Regions from separate parts of the Fischerella sp. genome, predicted to be linked through region 3. Evidence: riboswitches for the same ligand, from Rfam matches in the RefSeq annotation. Region 3 holds a riboswitch; each other region holds the start of a gene.
What was found. Region 3 has a riboswitch for cobalamin ahead of metE (5-methyltetrahydropteroyltriglutamate--homocysteine S-methyltransferase). Riboswitches for the same ligand answer to the same signal wherever they lie in the genome.

Region 1 (8,281 bases), on a different contig from region 3:
CAGTACACTGTAATTGACTCAGAGAAACTGAAGTTTTTTCGTCTATTTGCAAGGCTTGGTAAATCCATTCCTTTACTTGCCTTATTTTTTCTGGATTTGCTTTCGCTGTTTGTCTACCAAATGAAAAATTCATCCTGGCTAAAGTAAGTTGTCTTTGGACTGAATTAAGTAAGTCGGTGGGAATAAATCAAGCTATGTTAAGTAACGTAAAATCATTGAAATAATTTCGTAGTAAGGGCTTTAGCCCTTTTTTGAGGACTAAAGTCCTGACTACAAACCTTTAATTAATTACACCGTCCTACTTAAATCACTGACCATATTATATATAAAACGATAATCGTTATCATAATAGCGCAAAAATATAAAATTTACGTCAGGAGCATGCAAGAGAGTGAAAATCTTGGGTCAGTGCTTATACCAAGTTGCGTTCATACGTCTGACGCATTATACTTTGCAGAAGGAAAATAAAGGGGAGTCTGTGCGTTATCAGGTTCCCCGGTTGTAGTGACTGGCGTGCAGGGGGAAGGTTAACAGAATTGGAAGGTCTTTTTGTCGATACTGACAACAGAAACTAGATGCTTTAAAAGCCTTTTGGATTGCAGATTTTTTGTGCATTAGAAAAGAGACTCAAAATCGGCGCTTTTAACTAGGTTAAGTCGATTTTCATTAATATTTACAGGGCCGCATCAAAAAAATAGAGGGTTGCAGTTGTCTACCGCAAGTTTGTTCAGGATTGATGAGCAAAGATGCATTACTAAGCCAACTGTTTTTTAGAGGAATTTTTCATGCATTGTACCTATCAAACATCTGTTCATTCCCAAATTCGCAACTTAGGGCGTGTAGTTGCTTTCATAGATTCTGCGATTGAGAATTATCAAGTCATTGCTAATGGTATTACACCAGATGTTGATATTTATCTGCTCGATTGCCAACGGGATGGAGTTGAACAAATTATGGCTGTACTGGCTGAAAAACCAGTTGTAAAAGCCGTACACATTTTTTCTCACGGTTCACCTGGACAGTTGTCTTTAGGTAATGCTCAGTTAAATTCTGACAACCTGGAACGCTATTTTAGACAGTCCCGATCGCTATCGATTTTCAGAGGTGTTGACCTTTTCATTTATGGTTGTAATGTCGCTAGAGGAATAGAGGGAAAAGCTTTTCTGAAGAAATTCCAATCTTTAACTGGGGTAAACATCGCCGCCTCTAGAACACTGACGGGAAACAATGCTTTAGATGGAAATTGGGATTTAGAAGTAAGGCTGGGCAACATTGAATACACACCAATTTTGCATCTTGAGGTAATGGAAACCTACGCTGGTGTTCTGGGTACGATCGCAGTTACTAACACAAATGATAGTGGTTCAGGCTCCCTCAGAGATGCGATCGCTAATGCACAGTCTGGCGACACAATAAAATTTGACTCTAGTCTGGCAAATCAAACGATTACTCTGACAAAGCAAATTGAGATTGGTGCTGGCAAAAACCTGACTATCGATGGTGCGGAAGCTAACAATTTAACTATCAGTGGTGACAACAAAAGCCGGATTTTCTTACTCAACTCTACATCTGTCCAACCCACCAGCCTAACAGTAAAAAATCTTTCTTTGGTAAATGGATATACCAACGAGCGCGGTGGAGCAATTAGCACTACTCACCAAGGCAAATTGGCGATTGAGAACGTTACGTTTAAAAATAACGTGGCGGATCAAGGCGGTGGTGCTATCTTCAGTGCCTATGAAGGGACGCTGACAGTTACTGACAGTCAGTTTGATAATAATCGAGCCACAGCAGGAAATGATGAACGGGGAGCAGGAGCGATCGCTTTCTGGGGGCCACGAGATTTAACTGTCCGCAACAGCGAGTTTACCAATAACAAAGGCATTAACGGCGGTGCCATCAACAGCCTCAATGGCAAACTCACCATCGAAAACAGTAAATTTCTCAACAACGATACCACCAGCGCTTCCTACGACGCAGGCAAAGACAATCCATCCTTGAGGGGGTACGGTGGCGCTATTTATACAGACCGTGCCAGCGCCATCGATGAAGCCTCTGGTAGCATTCGCATTGTTAACAGTACCTTTGCAGGCAACAAAGGACGAGGGGAAGGCGGTGCTGCCTACCTCTACACTGGTACTCAAGATAACGTTAGTATCGAGTCCTCCGTGTTCAAAGACAACGAAGTTAGTGCCCTTGCCAACGGCGGTAACGGCGGAAATGGCGGTGCAGTTGTGCTACTTAGTAACGGACTCAACCAAGGCTTAACAATTCGCGATACCTCTTTTGTCGATAACACGGCTTCTAGTCAGGGCGGTGGTTTGTGGACAATGGATGCGCCAACTACAATTACCAATAGCACCTTCTCTGGCAACCGGGTATCGGGTAAAGGGGATAGTAATGTGGGTGGTGGCATGACACTGTACAGTCCCACCAGCATCGTCAACACAACAATTGCTAACAATTATGCCGGATGGGTTGGGGGTGGTATTTCTGCTGCTAACGATGCCCCTGTCAGCGTGCAAAATACTATCTTTTACAACAACACCGCCGATAATGGCACAAACGCTTGGGGTATTCAACAACAAACGAATCGCGAGTTAACAGACAATGGCGGCAATATTCAATATCCCCCCAAAGGCACGATGTTGGGGAATGACAACAACGCCACTGCAAATATCACCATTGCCGATCCAAAATTAGATTCTTTACAAAATATTGATGGAGTTTTGGTGCATCCACTTCTATCAGGAAGTCCGGCGATTAATGCTGGTACTAGTAACGGGACTATAACTACTGACCAACGTGGCATTACCCGCGATTCAAAACCGGATATTGGTGCTTTTGAGTTTGCTGTCAGTACTTCAGCGAGTTTACCAACTTCTCAAGTTAAAGGTGTTAGCTTTGTTAGGGATAACGATGGTAACGATACCCTGAATAGCGGTAGAGAAAATAGTGCCGATCGTTTCTACGGTGACGATCGCATAGATATTCTCACGGGTGGTCAAGGTAACACTCGTATCAACGGTGATTTAGGAAAAGATCGGCTGATTGATGGTATGAGATCTGATTTTGAACCAACCCAAGATGCGATCGACTCATGCGGTATCCTGACTCAACCAAGCGATCGCAACTCACAAAAATTTTCTGATGTCCTGAAATTGCAGCCAGTGGGGGCTGATACTACTGTGCGCTTGGATGTGGATGGAAAAGCAAAATCCGGTGGGTTCGAGAATTTTAATCCGTTGGAAAAATTTGATCCATCTCGTTTGAGTGCTAACAACTTCCTCCAAGGATAATTTCTAGCACATTAGGTATAAAAAAGGGGCGCTATCGCCCCTAAAAATTTTTAGTTTTTACCCAACTGAGGTGTGGGTGGAATCCTTGCCAAAATTCCCTTTTTCAGGGGTTCGGGACGTTCTGACCAAGGCAGTAAACCATCTGGCTTGGTATAGTATTGACTAGCACATTGCAGAATGGCTGCGGCACTGCCATCCACAGGTAAATCCCCAAACAGATAGGTTAATTTCCCAGAAGCAGCAAAAGCAACAACACAAGAGCGATCGCAAGCACTCATGCATTCAACTTCCTGGATGGGAAAATTATCTTTTAAATGCCAATCTTGCGCTAGGTGCTGAAGCTGTTGTAGTAGCTTTTGACCACCGCTTTCACCAATTCGTTTGCCATCTTGCCAAACGCTAGCACAAGTTTTGCAAACAAAAAGAGTGTGAGAGGGCGCACTTACCCCATTCGTTGTAGAAATTGTAGAAATATCTTTAGCAGCGGTCATCTGTACCTCGCAGATGTATAGAACTGATGAATCAACTTCGGCGGGCATCCTGACTCACTTCATTAAGTTCACAGTTGCGGGACAGTGTCGGATTTGCACCGAACTTTCCCCGTTACCTCCAGTGGCTGATCCTCACCAGAACCGAACGTTTCTCATCATAACACCAATATTCTCCGTATTATTTGCGTTACCCAGGAGGCGGAACCTCCAAAACCTAGTTACCAGGTTCAACCTGGTAACGAGAATGAGAGTGTTGAGAATAGTAGCTGAATTAGATTTGGTTAAGCCAACATCAAAGCTACTTCTTTGGCAAAATAGGTCAAAATCAAATCAGCACCAGCCCGTTTCATACTAGTTAATAATTCCAAAATTACCTGTTTTTCATCTATCCAGCCCATCTGTGCAGCAGCTTTAATCATTGCATACTCACCACTGACGTTGTACGCTGCTACTGGTACATTCGTAGTGTTGCGAATTTGGCAGATGATGTCCAGGTAAGCTAAGGCAGGTTTTACCATGACGATATCTGCACCCTCGGCAATATCCAAAGCAACTTCTTTCACTGCTTCTCTAGCATTAGCGGCATCCATTTGATAAGTTTTTTTGTCGCCAAATCTCGGGGCAGAATCCAAAGCATCTCGAAATGGGCCATAGTAAGCAGATGCATATTTTGCAGAGTATGCCAAAATTCCGACATCAAAGTATCCTTCTGCATCTAAAGCTTTGCGAATTGCCCCAACTCTGCCATCCATCATGTCAGAAGGTGCAACAAAATCTGCCCCTGCTGCTGCTTGGGAAAGCGCCATTTTCACTAAAACTTCTACGGTCGGGTCATTGAGAATAGTACCCTTTTCATCCACCAAACCATCGTGACCGTGAGTGGTGAAGGGGTCAAGAGCAACATCGGTAATCACGACAATTTCTGGAACTACTTGTTTAATAGCTTTGACGGTTTGCTGTACTAGTCCATCTGGGTTATAGCTTTCTGTACCGACATCATCTTTTTTAGCTTCTGGGATAACAGGAAAGAGTGCAACAGCATTGATCCCCAAATCAAAAGCTTGTTTTATCTCTTTGAGCAATAAATCCAGAGTATAGCGGTAGCACCCAGACATAGAAGCAATCTCGACTCTTTGCCCTTCTCCTTCCATGACAAACAGTGGATAAATCAAGTCGTTGACGTCCAGATGAATCTCTCGCACCATTCGCCGCAGTGCTGCTGTGCGCCGCAGACGACGGGGACGATGCAATAAATGGGTTGCTGGAGAAGGATTTGTAGGTGTTGTGGACGTCATAGTGAAAAGCTAAACAATAATGATAATGATTATCATAAGCTAAAGCGATCGCAACCCATTCAAAAAAATCATAAGTATTACTATCTGTGTTCACCATGAGTTTCATTAAGTCGTTATCCTAGTTTTCAGGTGAGGTGAGGAGTAATACAAAAATGGCTATTCATTTACAACAAGCATTAGAAGTCGGGAAATATATATTTACCCAGCGTTTGAAAGGACGCAAACGCTATCCCTTAGTCTTGATGTTAGAACCACTATTCCGTTGCAATCTTGCCTGTCCTGGTTGTGGCAAAATTCAGCATCCCACAGACGTGCTAAAACAACACCTGACACCAGAACAGTGCTTTGCAGCAGCAGAAGAGTGTGGAGCTCCCATAGTCTCCATTCCTGGAGGAGAACCTCTGCTACATCCCCAAATTGATGAGATTGTGCGGGGATTGATTGAGCGCAAGAAGTTCATTTACTTGTGTACGAATGGCTTATTGTTAGAAAAAAGCTTGGACAAATTCCAACCTTCGCCTTATCTAACTTTTAGCGTGCATTTAGATGGAATGCGAGATTGGCACGACTACTGCGTTAATCGCAAAGGTGTTTTTGACATTGCAGTTCAAGCTATACGCGCTGCTAAAGCCAAAGGTTTTCGTGTCACTACCAACACGACTATCTTTGAGGGCGCAGATCCTAAACAAATGCAGGAATTTTTTGACTTCCTGAGTACACTCAACATTGATGGCATGATGATTTCTCCAGGCTACAGTTATGAGTGGGCACCAGATCAAGAGCATTTTCTCAAGCGAGAACAAACACGCGCCCTGTTTCGAGAAATTCTAGCTCCTTTCAAAGCAGGTAAAACAAAATGGAACTTTAATCACAATCCATTATTTTTAGATTTTCTGACTGGTGAAAAAGACTATGAATGCACACCTTGGGGTAGTCCTAGTTACAGTGTGCTTGGTTGGCAAAAACCTTGTTACTTGTTAAATGAAGGTCACTACGCCACCTTCAGTGAACTGCTAGAAAAAACTGACTGGAGCAAATACGGTCGTGCTAGTAGCAATCCCAAGTGTGCAGATTGTATGGTTCACTGCGGCTATGAACCGACCGCTGCGACAGATGCTATGCAACCACAAAACATAGCTCGTTCAATTGGCAGTGTTTTTGGTTAGTAGTTGGTTGTTGGTTGTTGGTGATTACAAACAACAAACAACCCACAACAAACAACAATCTACCTTTGCAAACTACGGGGATCGAGGGCATCTCTCAGTCCATCTCCCAGTAAATTGAACGCTAAAACTGTCAGGATAATCACCAATGCTGGTGGCCAGATCAGCCAAGGTTGCAGCACCAATATAGAAGCATTGGTTGCTAAAGACAGCATATTGCCCCAGGAAGGATCTGGTTGTTGAATTCCCAGCCCAATCAGACTGAGTACTGCTTCTGCACCGATAAAACCGGGAACCGCAAGGGTAGCAGAGATAATTATGTATGTGGCAGTTTGCGGCAAAACATGGCGAGTGATGATATATAGTGGCTTGCCACCCATTGCTCGTGCTGCTTGCACAAATTCGCGTTCTTTGATAGAGAGTACCTGTCCGCGAATGACTCGTGCTAAGCCAGCCCAACTGATAAACGACGTAATCAACACAATCAACAAAAATCGCTCAGTACTGGTTAGTCCTGGGGGCAAAACTGCACCCAAGGTTACTAATAGATATATGCTGGGAAAGGTCATCAGTACTTCGGCTAGGCGCATGATGATACCATCAACCCAGCCGCCAAAATAACCAGAAATTCCGCCAATTAGCATCCCGAGAGGAAAGGTGAGGGCAACGCCCACAATACCGATAAACAAACTGATTCGACCGCCATGTAGTAAGCGGCTGAATTGATCGCGTCCTTGATCGTCAGTACCTAGGAGGTTGATTTTAGCTTCGCCAGTTGTACCAAATAAATGCCAATTCAAAGGAATTCCGGGGATGACAGTTACTTCATCCCACTTGGGTGGTAAAGGCAAATTCAACTGGAAAAGGCGATATTCGGAACCTTGAACGAATAACCGTAGAGGTGAGGGTTTACTTTTGTCTACAATGAGTTTGCGATCGCCTGTTTCTAAATTTGTGTCTCCTTGAATTGTTGGATAAACATGAGGTCCAATAAACTGCCCCGAACTCGAAAACCAGTGAATTCTAGTCGGTGGTAGCAGGGAACCATTCGGTTGGGAGGCATAAGGGTCATAAGGGGCGACGAAATCAGCGGCAATTACTGTCACATAGAAAACTATGAGCAAAATTGCCCCAAATCGCGCTAAAGGATTTTTTTTGAGTCTTTGCCACCAGTTCATAGTTAGTCAATAGTCAATGGTCAACAGTCAAGGGTCAAGGGTCAATGGTCAAAGGTCAAGGGTCAAAGGTCAACAACCAACAACCAACAACTAACAACCAACAATTACTACTTTTGACTATGGACTTTTGACTCTGGACTTTTGACCATATCAACAAAATATAACTTTTCTTCTTGAGTAACTTCATGTTCTACAACAAAGACATTGGAGTGGAGATTGGCGACAATTTGTTTTCCCTGCTGTGTCAAAGACAGGTAACGCAGTGCATCTTGAATATAAGGATAAACCCCATTCCAGTAGAATTTGGCGTAGTTATTGCGTAAATCAGCGGGTGTTTGATAACCCAAAACTTTATTCATCCCAGTTTCTTCAAACTCGTAGAACAAAGAAGTAATTTTCTTTAAGTAGCGGGGGTCGCTTAATTGTCCAATTAAATCAGCAGCACGCACTAAGCCTGCAAAGCTATCAGTACATTGATGATCGTCAGCAGTCGGCACTGGAAAGCGAGTCAATTCAATATTGCTCTTGATAACTTCAGAATCTATGAGTTTATGACCACCAAAACGCTCATCGATGAAGAGTTTCGCCCTATCGACATGATATGGTGTCAGGCTGGCATCAGAAGCCCCAGGAGCAAGAGAAATCATGATGTTATCTTTACCTGTAGCATATAATCCTTCTTGCTCGCGGTCTTGTCGGCACACTCCTTTGACATAGCCGATATCATGACAAAGCAAAGAAATTATAAAATGCAACCAATCTTCACTAGAAACACCTCCTTCCCGAATGTGTTTGCCACGTAAAATCTCCTGTCCTACTAGAGTGACGAGAATCGAGTGTTCGACATTGTGATAC
Region 2 (8,281 bases), on a different contig from region 3:
CGCAGTTAAAGATACAGGCATTGGCATTGCTGCAAACGAGCAAAAGCGAATCTTTGACCGATTTTATCGCGTGAATAGCGATCGCTCTCGTAGCGCTGGTGGAGCAGGTTTAGGATTAGCGATCGCTCAAGCTATTGTGCAGGCACACGGAGGTTATATCCAGGTACAAAGCGAACTGGGTAAAGGTAGCACCTTTATCGTGCGATTGCCTCTAGAAGCTTCGTAGTTAAGCGAACTAGTACCGCTACCTTGGAAGTCAAAAGTTCTTTTGTTCTAACCACTTGTGATAAATCTAACTTGTGGTAAATCTAATAGTAAAATGCTTTGACTTTGCGGTACATCTAAAATCATGTCAACAAAAAAATCGATCTCATTTTTTCTGGTCTTTCTGGGAGTATTGTCTATCTGTGCATCAGCAAAAGCTCAACTTGGCTCTAAGTCTACTAAGTTGCAAGAACAGGTGAAAAGAGACTTGAACACAGATATATTAGCACAAGCAAACCGAAGATCTACTTATTGCGATCGCCTAGATACTAGCGACACGACGCTCTATTTTAATACCAATAATCAGAAATCTGTGAGAGTTTTTCGCCCAAGAAATAATCCCACACAAATATTGATGAATATCTACGATAGCAGAAACCAGGGAGCAAGTGCCGAGATAGCATCATGTTCTCCTGCAACGCGAATATCTCAACCGTATCAGTTAATCTATAGTACAAATGTCAAAGGCAGTATATACTATGCCACAGTTTTGATTAATAACAAATCTAAGATCCAAGCGAATTTGAAAGCAGCAAGTCAGAATACAAAAAAATATTGTGGAATGAACCAGCTTCTGGTGAGGTGACACTAAAACTTAGTATTTCTGAGTAAATTTGAAACGCAGAGGCTCGCTGAGGTAAACGCAAAGGTTCGCAGAGCTTTGTTGCAAAAATTTCGCTATGAACTTATGCAAGTTTATACTGACTTGATTTGTATCAATTCATTCTTGCCCAACGAGTTCCCTGCCAAATACTTAGAAACAAAGCAGCAGAAACTAAAGCTCCTAAGTTCCACTTTATAGAATTCTTGAGCAGTTTTATTCTTTGAGAAGACTGAGTAGCTTTTGTTTGAGTTTGAATTTTTTCTTTAGCTTGAGATATTTGTGACAAAATTTGATTTTTGACTTCTTGAGGATTTTGACCATCTAATGAGCGACCTTGGCTTTTCAAAAAATTATTAATCTGTTCAGGTGTAGCTTGGTTCAGTTGCTTTTCCAATTGTTCAGCTTGAGTGAGTTTTTGTTGGGATAATATATTGATTTGACTAACAGTTGTATTAGTGAGTCTAACAGTGTTAGCAATTCCCAAAGGAATGAGTAATAAGAACAATAATGCTAACAATAAAGTTAACCAAGACAGGAATTTCAAAATCCGGAATTCCCATTCTTTTCTCGAATACTTTTCTCCATAAAATACCAATACAAATCCGATTAAAGGTACAGGTACTCTTTCAACCAGTGCTCCAAAGGTTTGAAATTCCCAAGCAGGGTTCATAAAGCCTGGCGGTATAAACATCTCAAGAATATCAAACAAGGCTAAGAGTAATAGACCATAGCCAAGCACTCGAAATATATTCATAGAATCTGCCATTTTATAGGCAAATTCCTGTAGCTCGTTTAACAAGGGAATTAATTTATCAGTCGTGGGTTTAGTCATGTTCCTCACACAATTTTCTTAACACAAATTTTTGATACTTATCACTATCCTAAATCTCCCGGCTTAGGAAGTTTTTAAAGTCTTGTAAATTTATAGGACGAAAAACATATTGATGTTGATATTCATAATCAGATTGATCTGGTTTTGGCTTATTTATATTCGTTGTTAAAAAGACTTTCATTAAAATGAGAATAATGCTACCCAAGATTACAGCCAAAAACGGAATTCGCAATTTTTTCCACAGAGTCATTAATCTTGATTTTTTTATTCCTGTTGTTGGTGCAGTAAAAAGTAAAACAAAACAAATGCCAACACTTCAATCATTCCAAATATTAAGGAACCGTCGCCTTCATGCCAGTAAATAAATGCTGGGTAGTTAACTTTTAGTACCATAACAGCTAGCAGAGCAACGCGTATCCCATTGATAATGAATCCCAATGCCACAGCCACGAATATTACTAAAACTCTCTGTTTTCGTTTAGTTGGAAACATCAGCAAACAAATTACAGCGATGCCTAAAAGATAGCAGACAGATTCAATGCCTGAACAGCCCTCATAAACCTTGACACTTCCTGTTGGCAAATTTAAGAAAACTCCTTGTAGGGACACATCAACACCGCAGTACCAAAGCAGGAAAGCCGAAAATGTAGCCGTCAAGGAAGAAATATCAAACAGAGATGATAGCACTAACTTCGGAATACCTAAAAAAAACAATATAGTGAGTTCTTGTGAATATTGTTTTAATCCTTTGAACCCAGAAGCCAGCAAACCAATGCCTAAAGCAGAAATCAATGGTGAGACGCGAAGAAAAATTTCCGGTGAATTAATATGATGAAAATTAGCACTTTGCCAAAGTACGCCACCAATCAATAATCCACCTATAGCGCTGGGAAAAATTCCACTTTCTAAAGATAGGTAGTGGTGTTTGTCTTCAAGTAAAGAAACGACGGCTAACAAAAATACTACACTCATTCCTACATGGGCAATATCTCCAGATTTCCAAGAAAGAGTTAAGATAATCGCAGTTAAGCCGGCTCCTATTCCTAATAGCCAGAACTGGATATTTTTTAGTGGTTTAATTTCAATCAAGCGCGTAGCTTTCATAGGGAAGACGGAATGAGCAGGATTAGCTTGCTAACTTAGAACTGGAATGATTTAGCAATCATTTTGCTAGCTGCTTTTTGCGCTTCCTTCCAATCAAGCCGGCAACTAACAGCAAAGTTCCTCCAATAGTTGTGGGTTCAGGAACTGCTGTTGCTTTCCATCTGCCGCTGCCACTGACAGGGCCTTGTCCACTTACAGGAAAACCCAAGAAACCCCAAGTTCCATCTGAATCGATACTGAAAATATCTCTCTGACTAACTCCACATCTGGGTAAGCATCCGTCCCAATTGTTTCGAGTCCCCAATAAGGGAGACCGAGGATCTCCTCCCAACACACTCAAAAGCACATCCGTTGGGCCTGGCGGAGACATTGCAAAATTTGTGGGTTTCCAAAAATAGACGAATGCTCCTACAATGCTCTGACCAGTTTCATTCAGTTCAAAAACTGTAGATGTGGGACTAGGGATTTGAAATTCAAAACCATCCAACAGCAAATCTACTGAGAAGCTGTTAACAAGAGAATATTCCTCGGGTGGTGTAAAGCGACGTGCCACATTCAATGGCGGGATAGGGTCTTGAGGATTTTCGTAAACAACACCGGGTCTCAACTGTACAAAACTTCCTGAAAAGGGTTTGTATGTAAATCCTCCACTGCCGACTAACTTTCCTGATTCATCGAATAACTCTAGCGTTGCCGCATTGACATCTTTAAAGGTGGCAGAAGCAGCTAGAGTTTGGTCTGTGGCGACAAAACCCGCTGTGAAAACAGTTGCAGCTACAGTTGTGTGTGTTAGTAGCTTCATTGTGAATTTCATAAATTTTATACCTTTGATGGGCGTGATTGCAGGAATAACTGCAAGGCAAGCATCGTAGGTTGTCAGTGCGATAAAAAAATAGGTGGTGTTAATTTAAATATGAACTGTGCGGCTCTAAGGTCATCTTGCAACTTGCTCGCACTGGAACTTTCCTTACTTTGGATGCAAGGAATTCTAAGTCTGAGATAGTCTATTTCTTATCCTTACAGATACCTGCCCAAGGGTAACTGCAAACTCTATAGTTCGTAGATGATATTGTTACACTGCTATTGTTGAGTTTTTCATCTTTCAGTAACTAGTTGCAACGTCAGATAAGCTAGTTAAGCCAGCCAGTTAAGACAGTTAATACAACAACAATCTGTCCGTGATGACAAATAACTAAGTCACTGTATACCTTCACCCCCTCCCCCCGCATTTTGGAACTGGGCAAGATTCAGTTAAGATAACAAGGCAACTGTGAACCGTAACAAAATAGGGAAATACCGGTGTAAGTCCGGGGCTGTGCCGCAGCTGTAAAGGGATTTTAGATTTTAGATTCTAGATTTTAGATTGGCATTAATCCAAAATCCAAAATCCAAAATCTAAAATTGCCTAAGCCAGAACGCCTATGTGTTACTAACTCACTCTATTTCCTGCGTTGCACGGGAAAGGAGCTTTAACTGAGAATGCTTATTTTTGATACAACAAATCTGAACCAACCAGAATACCCAAGCGTCGAAACTCTAGAATTGCCACCATTGCCAATTAAGCGTCCTGTATTGATGATTGGTCATGGCACTAGGGATGCAGATGGAAGGCTGGCTTTATTAGATTTTGCTGCGATTTATCAAACTTTAGATCGATCGCGTCCAGTCGTACCTTGTTTTCTGGAATTGACTGGCCCGACAATTCAAGAAGGTATCGACCAGTGTGTAGAACAAGGCTACACAGAATTCTCTGTCTTACCAGTGCTGCTATTTGCCGCACGGCATAATAAGTTTGATGTTACGAATGAGCTTGACCGCGCTAGGGCTAAGTATCCGCAGTTGAAGTTTCATTACGGGCGGCATTTTGGAATTGCCCCCGGTATTATCGAATTGTGGCGATCGCGTTTAGCAGAACTCGACAAACCAGAAAATAACCCCCTGCAAATCTCTCGTGCTGATACAGTTCTGTTGTTTGTCGGTCGTGGTTCCAGCGATCCTGATGCGAATGGTGATGTTTACAAACTCGCTCGTATTCTTTGGGAAGGTAGCGGCTACTCAACTGTCGAAACCTGCTTTATTGGCATTACTCACCCCAGACTAGAAGAAGGTTTCCGTCGCGCCCGTTTATACCAACCAAAACGCATTATTGTTTTACCATACTTCCTGTTTACTGGCGCTTTAGTGAAAAAAATCTTTAACATCACTGCCCAGCAGCAGGAACAATATCCAGAAATTTCCATGACCTGTTTGCCAGAAATGGGCCTGCATCCCCAGCTATTTTCTGTACTTAGGGAGCGAGAAATCGAAACTCAACTAGGACAAGTGCAGATGAATTGTGAAATGTGTAAATTCCGCCTCGCAGCTGGAGCAAATCACCACGGACACAGTCATTCTCATGACCATCACAATCACGACCACTCCCACCTGCCTGTAGATCCATATGCAGATATAGAGCAGTACCATCAAAAAATTTGGCAAGCACCCTAAGAAATGATGAATTATGAATGATAAAAGAGTTTCATAATTCATCATTCACCATTCATAATTTTGTTTTTATGTCCAAAGAATTCGCCATCGGTAGCAAAGTCCGCGTTGTCGCACTACCACCCTACGTTAAAACCGCCGATCCTATGCCTATGTTGCGTCCTCCCGATGTGATTCGCATTGGTGAAGAGGGTGTGGTATTTGATCGCCGTCCCGGAGGATACTGGGGTGTCCGCTTTGCTAGGGGAGCCTTTCTCATGGAAAGCCAATACATCGACAGTGTAGAATCTCCCCAAGCTGAGAATAGCAGCCAGTAATTGTTAACTTATGTTAAACCGCACTAGCTCCCCTACTTAAGATTTACTTTAAGCTAAAAGGCATTTAATTTGCATTCTCAAAAAAATCAAACTCTTGTGGGGTGGGCGTCTCGCCCGCCCTGATTATACAACTTAAATGCACATCAGCTTATAAATCAACTCTGACTGACAAAACTTTAACAAAAAATTAGGAATAAAGAGGCAGGGACAAAGGAATTGGGAAACCTTGCTCCTTTAACCTTTAATTTCCCTGCCTGATTCGGTCAATTCAGCCTGACTAACTATAGTCTAGACAGCAGCGAAATAAACTTTGGACTTGACAGGATCGGGAACCATTGTCTTGTCACCAGGTTGCCAACCAGCTGGGCAAACTTCATCGGGGTGAGACTGCACGTACTGAATAGCTTGCAGTGTCCGCAGAGTCTCATCAACGTTGCGACCAAACGCTAGGTTGTTGATTGTCGCGTGTTGGATAATACCATCTTTGTCGATGATAAACAGACCACGCAAGGCAATACCAGCTGCTGGATCGAGAACGTTGTAAGCGGTGCTAATTTCTTTCTTAATGTCGGAAACCAGAGGATAGTTAAGATCGCCGACACCCCCAGACTTGCGATCGGTCTGAATCCATGCTAAGTGTGAAAACTCGCTATCAACGGATACACCCAGGATTTCTGTGTTAACTTTTTTAAATTCTTCGTAGCGATCGCTAAAGGCTGTGATTTCAGTTGGGCAAACAAAGGTAAAGTCTAGGGGATAGAAAAACAAAACAACATACTTACCGCGATAGTCGGAAAGTTTGATAGTTTTGAATTCCTGATCTACCACAGCCGTTGCTGTAAAGTCGGGGGCGCTTTGACCAACACGGAGGCATCCTTCTGTAGACATAACTAATTCTCCTTGAAATTACTTGCGTCTAGCTGCCCGCTTTCTACAGGTGTACAGGTGACACTCACCCGTCCACGTCCTGACAGCTTAATTAATTACGAACTGTTACGACTATATCATACTCATAACGATTTTGAGTAGCAAATGCTGGATTTAGATACAAGAGAATGGTTGCTCACAAATGGTTTGGGAAGTTTTGCCAGCGGTACGCTTTCAGATGTTCGCACTCGTATGTATCATGGTTGGTTGTTTGCTGCAACCAATCCACCTTCTGGGCGTACTCTGCTGCTTTCACATTTAGAAGCTAGCCTGGAACTACCAAAGCAAGTTATAGCATTAGGGACGAATTTCTGGGGCAGTGGTCAGATTGATCCGACGGGTTACGAACTACTGCGCTATTTCGATATTAACCCAGTTCCCAAATGGGTTTGGGGTGAAGACAACTGGCAAATAACCAGGCAATTGGTGATGCCCCACGGTTTAGGAGGGGGAGAGGGGGAGAGTGGGAGAGGGGGTGATGGGGTGAGGTTTTTTTCCCCACCTCCGGTTCTCCCCATCTCCCCATCTTTTTGCCATCGCCTATTAATTCAATACCGCTATGAAGGCAGTGATGTCGCGATTTTGAGGTTGCGACTGCTAATCGGCGATCGCGATTTTCACTCCCAACAAAAAGCAACTCTGGGATTGCAATTCTCGCAGTTGCTGGGGCAAGGGCAAGTTTGCCTGCAAGCGATAAATTCAGGACAGTTTGGCACACCTTGGCACTTGCGGTGGACACGAGGAAACTATCAACCAGATGCATTTTGGTATTGGAATTATCATTTACCAGAAGAAACGCGCCGAGGATTAAGCGATCGCGAAGACCTCTACAGTCCTGGTTACTTGACAGTGGCTTTGATGCCAGGAGATGCAGTGACTCTAGAAGCAAAAGTGGGTTTTCCCGACAAATTACAAACTGTTCTCACTGATGATATTTTTGCAGAAGCAATCGAGGCAGAGCAAGAGCGACTTTCTCACATTTTTGGATGGGGAGAAGGGGCAAGGGGCATGGGAAAAATCACTACTTCAATACCCAATACCCAATGCCCAATACCCAATGCCCAGTACCAAATTTGGCAGCAATTACTACGGGCAAGCGATCAGTTTATCGTTTACCGAACCTCTATAGCTGGTCCTAGTGTCATTGCTGGTTATCATTGGTTCAATGATTATGGACGCAATATCTTGATTGCTTTACCAGGGTTAACACTAGTTCCGCAACGCTTTGACCTGGCGAAAGGACTCCTAGAGACTCTTGGGTGTTACTGTCGCCACGGACTGATTCCCAATACATTACCGGATGGAGAAAGTGAACCTTTTTACAACAGTATTGATGCAGCACTGTGGTGGATAGAAACTTTAGGGCTTTACCTAGAAGCTACGCAAGACTGGCAGTTTTTAGCGCAGCAGTACCCAGTAGTACAGCAAATTTATAAAGCTTTTATTGGTGGTACGCGCTACAATATCCAGGTTGATTCTACTGATGGGCTGATTGGTTGGGATGCTCGTGGTGTAGCCTTGACTTGGATGGATGCTATAGTTGATGGGCAGCCTGTCACACCTCGTCGCGGTAAGCCAGTAGAAATCAATGCTCTGTGGTATTCAGCTTTATGTTGGGCTTCTCGATGGGCAGAAATATTAAGTGAGCAAGAAATCGTTACCGAACCGAGTCGTTTGGCTAAGCAAGCGCAGCGTTACAGCCAGCAAGCACAACAGGTAAAAGCCTCACTGCAACAGTTTTGGAATTCC
Region 3 (5,810 bases):
CAATTGAAATCACATCTGCATCTAGACGTTCAATCTCTTTGATGATGTCGCCAAATTCGCAATAGCACATATGAGTATGAATTTGGGTTGATGGCTGGGCGATCGCCGTTGCTAAGCGAAACGCATCTACCGCCCAGGAGAGATAGTCATTCCAGCGTTCTAGTTTCAGCGGTAAGCCCTCCCGTAGAGCAGGTTCATCTACCTGGATCACCCGCGCGCCAGCAGCTTCCAAATCGGCGACTTCTTTGCGGATTGCCAAGGCAATTTGGAATGCTTGTTCCTGTCGAGAAATATCACTACGTGGGAACGACCAGTTGAGAATGGTGATGGGACCTGTGAGCATTCCTTTCACAGGTTTTTGAGTTAAAGCTTGCGCCACCTGAAACTCTCGCACCGTCATGGGTTGAGGACGCGCCACATCGCCATAGATGATCGGTGGACGCACGCAGCGACTGCCATAGCTTTGCACCCAGCCGTTTTCAGTAAAAGCAAATCCAGAGAGTTGCTGACCGAAGTATTCCACCATATCTGTGCGCTCAAATTCGCCATGTACCAGCACATCAATGCCGATCTCTTCCTGGAACTTAATGCACTCGGCAATCTCAGCATCGATCGCCGCTTGGTATTCTGCTGCTGTCAGTTCTCCTCGCTTGGATTTTACCCGCAGTTGTCGGACTTCGGAGGTCTGGGGAAAGGAACCGATCGTGGTCGTGGGGAGAGCAGGTAAGGGAATCTGTTGGTCTAAACGCAGGGAATAGGAGAGCGATCGCTCGAAGTCCTTCGCTGTCAAATTCTTAACCGTAACCTGCACGCTTTCATTGGCAGGACTAAATTGCTCGAAGGCGTTCCACTTCGTTTGTACCAAGGCTGAGCGATCGCTCAGATCATCCCCGGCTAATATCTGTGCCAGCAGCACGACCTCATCCAGCTTTTGTTCTGCGAAACTCAGCACATTTCGCAAGGGTTCTGGCAGTTTGGTTTCTCGCGTTGCATCGTAGGGAACAAATTGTAAGGATGCAGATGGCTGTATCCGAATGTTAGCCGTGATGTTTTGAATCGTTGCTAATGTTGACAGCACCGTATCGGGACGAATTTTCCAGATGTTACGCGCATCGACAATGCCCACCCCCAACTGTTTATCTGCTGGGAAACCATGCTGCTTGAGTAAGTCTAAATTGCGTCCGCGGGTGAAGTCTAAACCGATGCCAGCCACAGGTAATTCCATCACCCAGGGATAAGTCACTCCTAGATCATCAAAATAGGTAACGAGTTGAATGGGTATACCCACTTGAGCCAACTGGGTGTAGGTGGTGGCGATCGCCTCTCTCAGAGCCGTAGCACTGCTTGTGACTAGAATTGGCTCATGCACCTGTACTTCTGTGATGCCCAGTACTTGAAGCTGAGAGAATAGATTGCTATAGAGTGGCAATAGTTTTTCGAGATGGGTTTCCAGATTGCCTTCTAAACGGCTTAAACACAGTAGGGTGATTGGACTAAGGATGATGGGCACGGCTCGTTCACCCAAGAGGGACTGCGATCGCTGCACCATCGCCAAAAAGTCTGCAAAGTTTGCCTCTGGTTGGGCATCAGATGCAATTTCTGGCACCAGATAGTGATAGTTGGTATCAAACCACTTGGTCATTTCCAGCGCCGGAATGCCATCCTTGCCGCGTGCCATTGCAAAATATTGGTCGAATCCAGCGAGATGACGAAAGCGATCGGGAATCAACCCCAGACGAACACTCCAATCCAGCACATGGTCATAAAGGGTGGTGTCACCGATGCCAATGCGATCGATCCCAGCTTCGAGTTGGGTTTTCCAGTTCGCAAATTCAACCTCTCGAACCGTTTGCAACAAGGTTTCTGCATCAGATTTACTGCTCCAAAAGGCTTCTAATGCCTTTTTAACCTCACGATTTCTACCAATGCGGGGATACCCCAGCGTTGCAGTTTGAATGGTCATTGTTGTAGTGTCCTAAATTCTGTAAATAAACGTGCAAAACTAGCTGCTTCCCAACTAAGAAGCAACCCATAAGCAGACAAAGCGATGACACTGTCTTCAATTGACAGCAAGAATGCTGACTACCTTCTCTCAGGTAGTCTCGCCAAATAGCAACCTCGCGTTCAACTCAGATAGTCAATTCAGAACGCTACAATCTTAAAATTCCAACAAAAATCCGATCACAAAAGCTTGAAGTTCGCATCATCCGTACCTCGCAGATGTATATGTAACAGGTTTGTAACTCGGCGGGCATTCTGACTGAGAGAGTTGCGACTCTCTTCACAGCTGCGGGACAGCGGCAGATTCGCACTGCACTTTCCCCCTTGCGTTTGATGGCTGCTCCCCATCAAAACCGATATTTCACACTATACCATCTTCAACCTTGATAAGGTGTTTAGTTTCGCTATCAAATTTGTGGTGCTGTCCCCATTAGAAACTTAAGCAGCCCAACGGTCGTGTTCAGCGGCGGCTAGTTTCCTTGAATTCCATTAATATCTGATGGTCTTTCCATCTATGGGAATAATCTCTCCTCCCATTGAACTCACCAGGGTTTCTACCCATTGCAGAAAACATCGATTTAATGCCTCTGGGTCGATGATAATCCAGTCAAAGATACCAAGAAAATACATTTATTTTTCGCGGAAAATGTTATAAAATCTGGCGATCAAATGCTAGATATTACAGAAGAAATTGAAATAGTCTTAGTTCCAGTGGAATCAGTTTTGGACAAAATTATCCAAGAAGAAATTTCTGTAGCAGGTAGCGTTGCTGCTCTATTTTTGGGTTTAAATTTACTTAGGTAAGAGCATCATGAAAACACAGGTAAAATCTTATGGATCTTGGCGATCGCCTATTACCACAAATTTGATTACTTCGCATACCATCAGATTGGGAAAAGTTAGTTTCGATGGCTAAGTCATTTACTGGATTGAATTGTGACCGTCAGAGCAAGTTAGAAGTATGCTTGTACGCTGGATTCCCGATGGTCAAACTCAGGATATCACGCCTGCGTCTTTCAATGTACGTAGACGTGTTCATGAATATGGCGGTGCTTCTTTCCTTTACCCTATTCTATCCACATAAAAAGCGTGATTATACTGCCCCTGTAAGTGAAAAACCACCTTTGTTGGTAAAAAGTCACGGAAGCCCAACCTCAGCAACTTCCAGCAGTCTCAAATTTAGCATTGCCAACTGCGATCGCCAATTTCTCGATGTGTACGATCCGCCAAGTGGTATTGGTGTCTGGTCTGTTTCTGGAATTATCTGGGCGGGTAGGATACCCACCCCACAAGAATCATCCCTTGATGGGAGCAACTGTTAAATCCTGCTTTTCCTTAACTTGTTACTAATTATTTATCATAGCTTCCCACTGTCCATTTACACAAAGATATTTGATACAAGGTTTATCGACCGTGCAACCAATATCTTTTGGTTTCGGCTGCGGACATGCTTCTGGTGGTGGACTTGTTGATGGGTTTCTTGGTGGAATTATTGCTGGTTGAGTTACTTGTCGTAGTTTTTTTGTAGTAAGCATTCTCTTGTAGCACATTGTGATGCGCAATTTCCTATCTTTTCGCAATTAGTTTCAGTTACGGGTTGGGCAAAGGCTGGAGTCAAACTCAAGAAAATAGTACTAAATATGAGTGAACAAGAGAATATTACACGTTCAATCATAATAAAGCCTCACAAGAATGTAGAAACTGTGGAGACATCTACCGACGCTATAAATCTGTTTAATCCCCGCCGTTATAAAGCTTGGAATTGGCGGAAGTATTCCAAGGCAAGTTTTTAGCTCTTGCCAATAACGTAGTATCCAAAATATAAAGTAGAGTCTTTTTTAGGGATACATCGTATTAAAAAAGTATTCCCGTTTAGAACAGGTTAAATTCTGTGAAAACGATATGATCCCTCTATTCAGCTACTCAGAGGAGATTTAACAAATGGATGTATTTATGCAAGCTGCCATAGAGGAAGCACAACAAGGTAGACAAGAAGGTGGAATTCCCATTGGTTCTGTTCTTGTCAAGGATGGTAAAATTCTCGGCAGAGGACACAACAAGCGCGTCCAAGACGGCGATCCTGTCACCCACGCCGAAATTGATTGCCTTCGCAATGCTGGTAGAATTGGCAGCTACAGAGGTACAACACTCTATTCAACCCTAATGCCGTGCTATTTATGTGCTGGGGCAGTAGTGCAATTTGGTATTAAAAAAGTCATAGCCGGAGAATCTAGAACCTTTTCCGGTGCTAAAGAGTTTATGGTATCCCACGGTGTGGAAGTAATTGATTTAAACCTTAAGGAATGCGAAAAAATGATGAGTGAGTTTATTGAGGAAAACCCCGAATTGTGGAATGAGGATATTGGTAAGTAATTTGGGAAATGGGGAATTAGGCATTGGGCATTGGGCATTGGAAATTGGGCATTGGATAAAGGTTAAAGGGTAAAGGAATTTATTAACCTTTCACCTTTCCCCCTTTTCCCCTTCCCCCTCTTGTTTTTCCGATGTCCTTGCCCCTTCCAGCATAGCTGTCTTCTTCCAACTAACCACTAACCACTAACAACTCTCTTTTCTTTAAGAAAGGCATCAAACGCCAACCTATCTGGAAGCGAAGGTTGTGCACCTGGTTTAGTCGCAGCTAATGCACCCGCTGCTGCACCCCATACCACTGCTTGATGCAAAGAAAGTCCTTGGGATAGTGCAGCGGCTAAACCACCATTAAACGCATCTCCAGCAGCGGTAGTATCTACCGCCTGCACTGGAAACGCAGGCACAAAGAAAGTTTCATCAGAGGTGGCACAAACTACACCTTGTGCGCCTAATTTCACGATCGCATTTTTCACACCCTTTTTTAACAATTGTGCAGCTGCCTTTTTCGCCGACTCTTGTCCAGAGACAGGAAAACCTAGTAGTTGTCCTGCTTCTACTTCATTGGGAGTAATAATATCAACCAAGGAGTAAAGTTCATCTGGTACATCAGATTGTGCGGGTGCGGGATCGAGAATTACGGTTACTCCTGCTTCTCTTGCTGCTTGTGCAGCTGCAACTACTGCAAACATAGGAATTTCAAATTGTAGCAGTAGTGCTGAGCTTCCCGATAGCAAACGCGACACTCTTGTTACATCTTCTTGATTGACACGTCCGTTTGCACCAGGAATAACAATAATTTGATTTTCGCCTGCATCATCAACAGTAATAATCGCAACGCCAGAACTAATTGTTTCATCCATGAATACATTTTCAGTTTGCACACCAGCAGCTTGCAAACTATTTATAAGTTCTGTGCCAAAACCCTGTGCGCCTACACGTCCCACTATCTGAGTAGGGATTCCCAATTTTGCCAATGCTACCGCTTGATTTGCACCTTTACCGCCTGCTGCTTTAAAAAAATGATGTCCTAGCAGCGTTTCTCCAGGAAGTGGTAATCGGGGTGCAGTTGCTACTAAATCTATATTGATGCTGCCAAAGACGATAACAGTCATAAGGGTATTTACGTTGATTTTTAAAGTTATGCAGCGACTATATATGCTACAGAGGGCAATCGCAATAGTTCAAATAATCAAGCGTTTCTATAATTTTGAGGAGTTATTAAGCTACAATTACCAAATATATTTCAGAAAAAAACACATCAATCATATAGAGACGCAAAATTATCCTACAGAAAAATCTGTGGTGCATGCGTCTCTACATATATATTTGACTGACAATTAATTCAAAAAAGATAATTTAGCCTACGCAATTTTTATAATTAACTCCACGATATTTTAGTTGAGAGCATTTTTGAGCTTGAGCATCTATAGCCTTAGCAA

Region 1: linked by a shared signal. The riboswitch ahead of HXY43_RS12045 (DUF1636 domain-containing protein) and the one ahead of metE (5-methyltetrahydropteroyltriglutamate--homocysteine S-methyltransferase) in region 3 are both predicted to bind cobalamin.
Region 2: linked by a shared signal. The riboswitch ahead of HXY43_RS01830 (sirohydrochlorin chelatase) and the one ahead of metE (5-methyltetrahydropteroyltriglutamate--homocysteine S-methyltransferase) in region 3 are both predicted to bind cobalamin.

Annotation. Positions count from the first base shown of each region.
Region 1 covers NZ_JACAEU010000091.1:5,073-13,353, forward strand. The annotation lists gene HXY43_RS12035 (hypothetical protein) at 1-133, opposite strand, end outside; gene HXY43_RS12040 (DUF4347 domain-containing protein) at 786-3,299, shown strand; gene HXY43_RS12045 (DUF1636 domain-containing protein) at 3,350-3,790, opposite strand; cobalamin riboswitch at 3,812-3,951, opposite strand; gene hemB (porphobilinogen synthase) at 4,072-5,085, opposite strand; gene hpnH (adenosyl-hopene transferase HpnH) at 5,238-6,251, shown strand; gene HXY43_RS12060 (ABC transporter permease) at 6,311-7,426, opposite strand; gene HXY43_RS12065 (Npun_R2479 family HD domain-containing metalloprotein) at 7,534-8,281, opposite strand, start outside.
Region 2 covers NZ_JACAEU010000013.1:8,733-17,013, reverse strand. The annotation lists partial or broken gene HXY43_RS01855 (sensor histidine kinase) at 1-226, shown strand, start outside; gene HXY43_RS01850 (hypothetical protein) at 398-850, shown strand; gene HXY43_RS01845 (HpsJ family protein) at 981-1,700, opposite strand; gene crtA (cyanoexosortase A) at 1,965-2,804, opposite strand; gene HXY43_RS01835 (PEP-CTERM sorting domain-containing protein) at 2,863-3,618, opposite strand; cobalamin riboswitch at 4,050-4,243, shown strand; gene HXY43_RS01830 (sirohydrochlorin chelatase) at 4,284-5,291, shown strand; gene sipA (regulatory protein SipA) at 5,360-5,605, shown strand; gene HXY43_RS01820 (peroxiredoxin) at 5,894-6,493, opposite strand; gene HXY43_RS01815 (amylo-alpha-1,6-glucosidase) at 6,638-8,281, shown strand, end outside.
Region 3 covers NZ_JACAEU010000053.1:370-6,179, reverse strand. The annotation lists partial or broken gene metE (5-methyltetrahydropteroyltriglutamate--homocysteine S-methyltransferase) at 1-1,963, opposite strand, end outside; cobalamin riboswitch at 2,229-2,374, opposite strand; gene HXY43_RS07735 (hypothetical protein) at 2,491-2,631, opposite strand; partial or broken gene HXY43_RS07730 (NUDIX hydrolase) at 2,587-2,805, shown strand; gene HXY43_RS07725 (hypothetical protein) at 2,910-3,323, shown strand; gene HXY43_RS07720 (nucleoside deaminase) at 3,943-4,374, shown strand; gene rbsK (ribokinase) at 4,551-5,483, opposite strand; gene HXY43_RS07710 (DUF4278 domain-containing protein) at 5,728-5,810, opposite strand, start outside.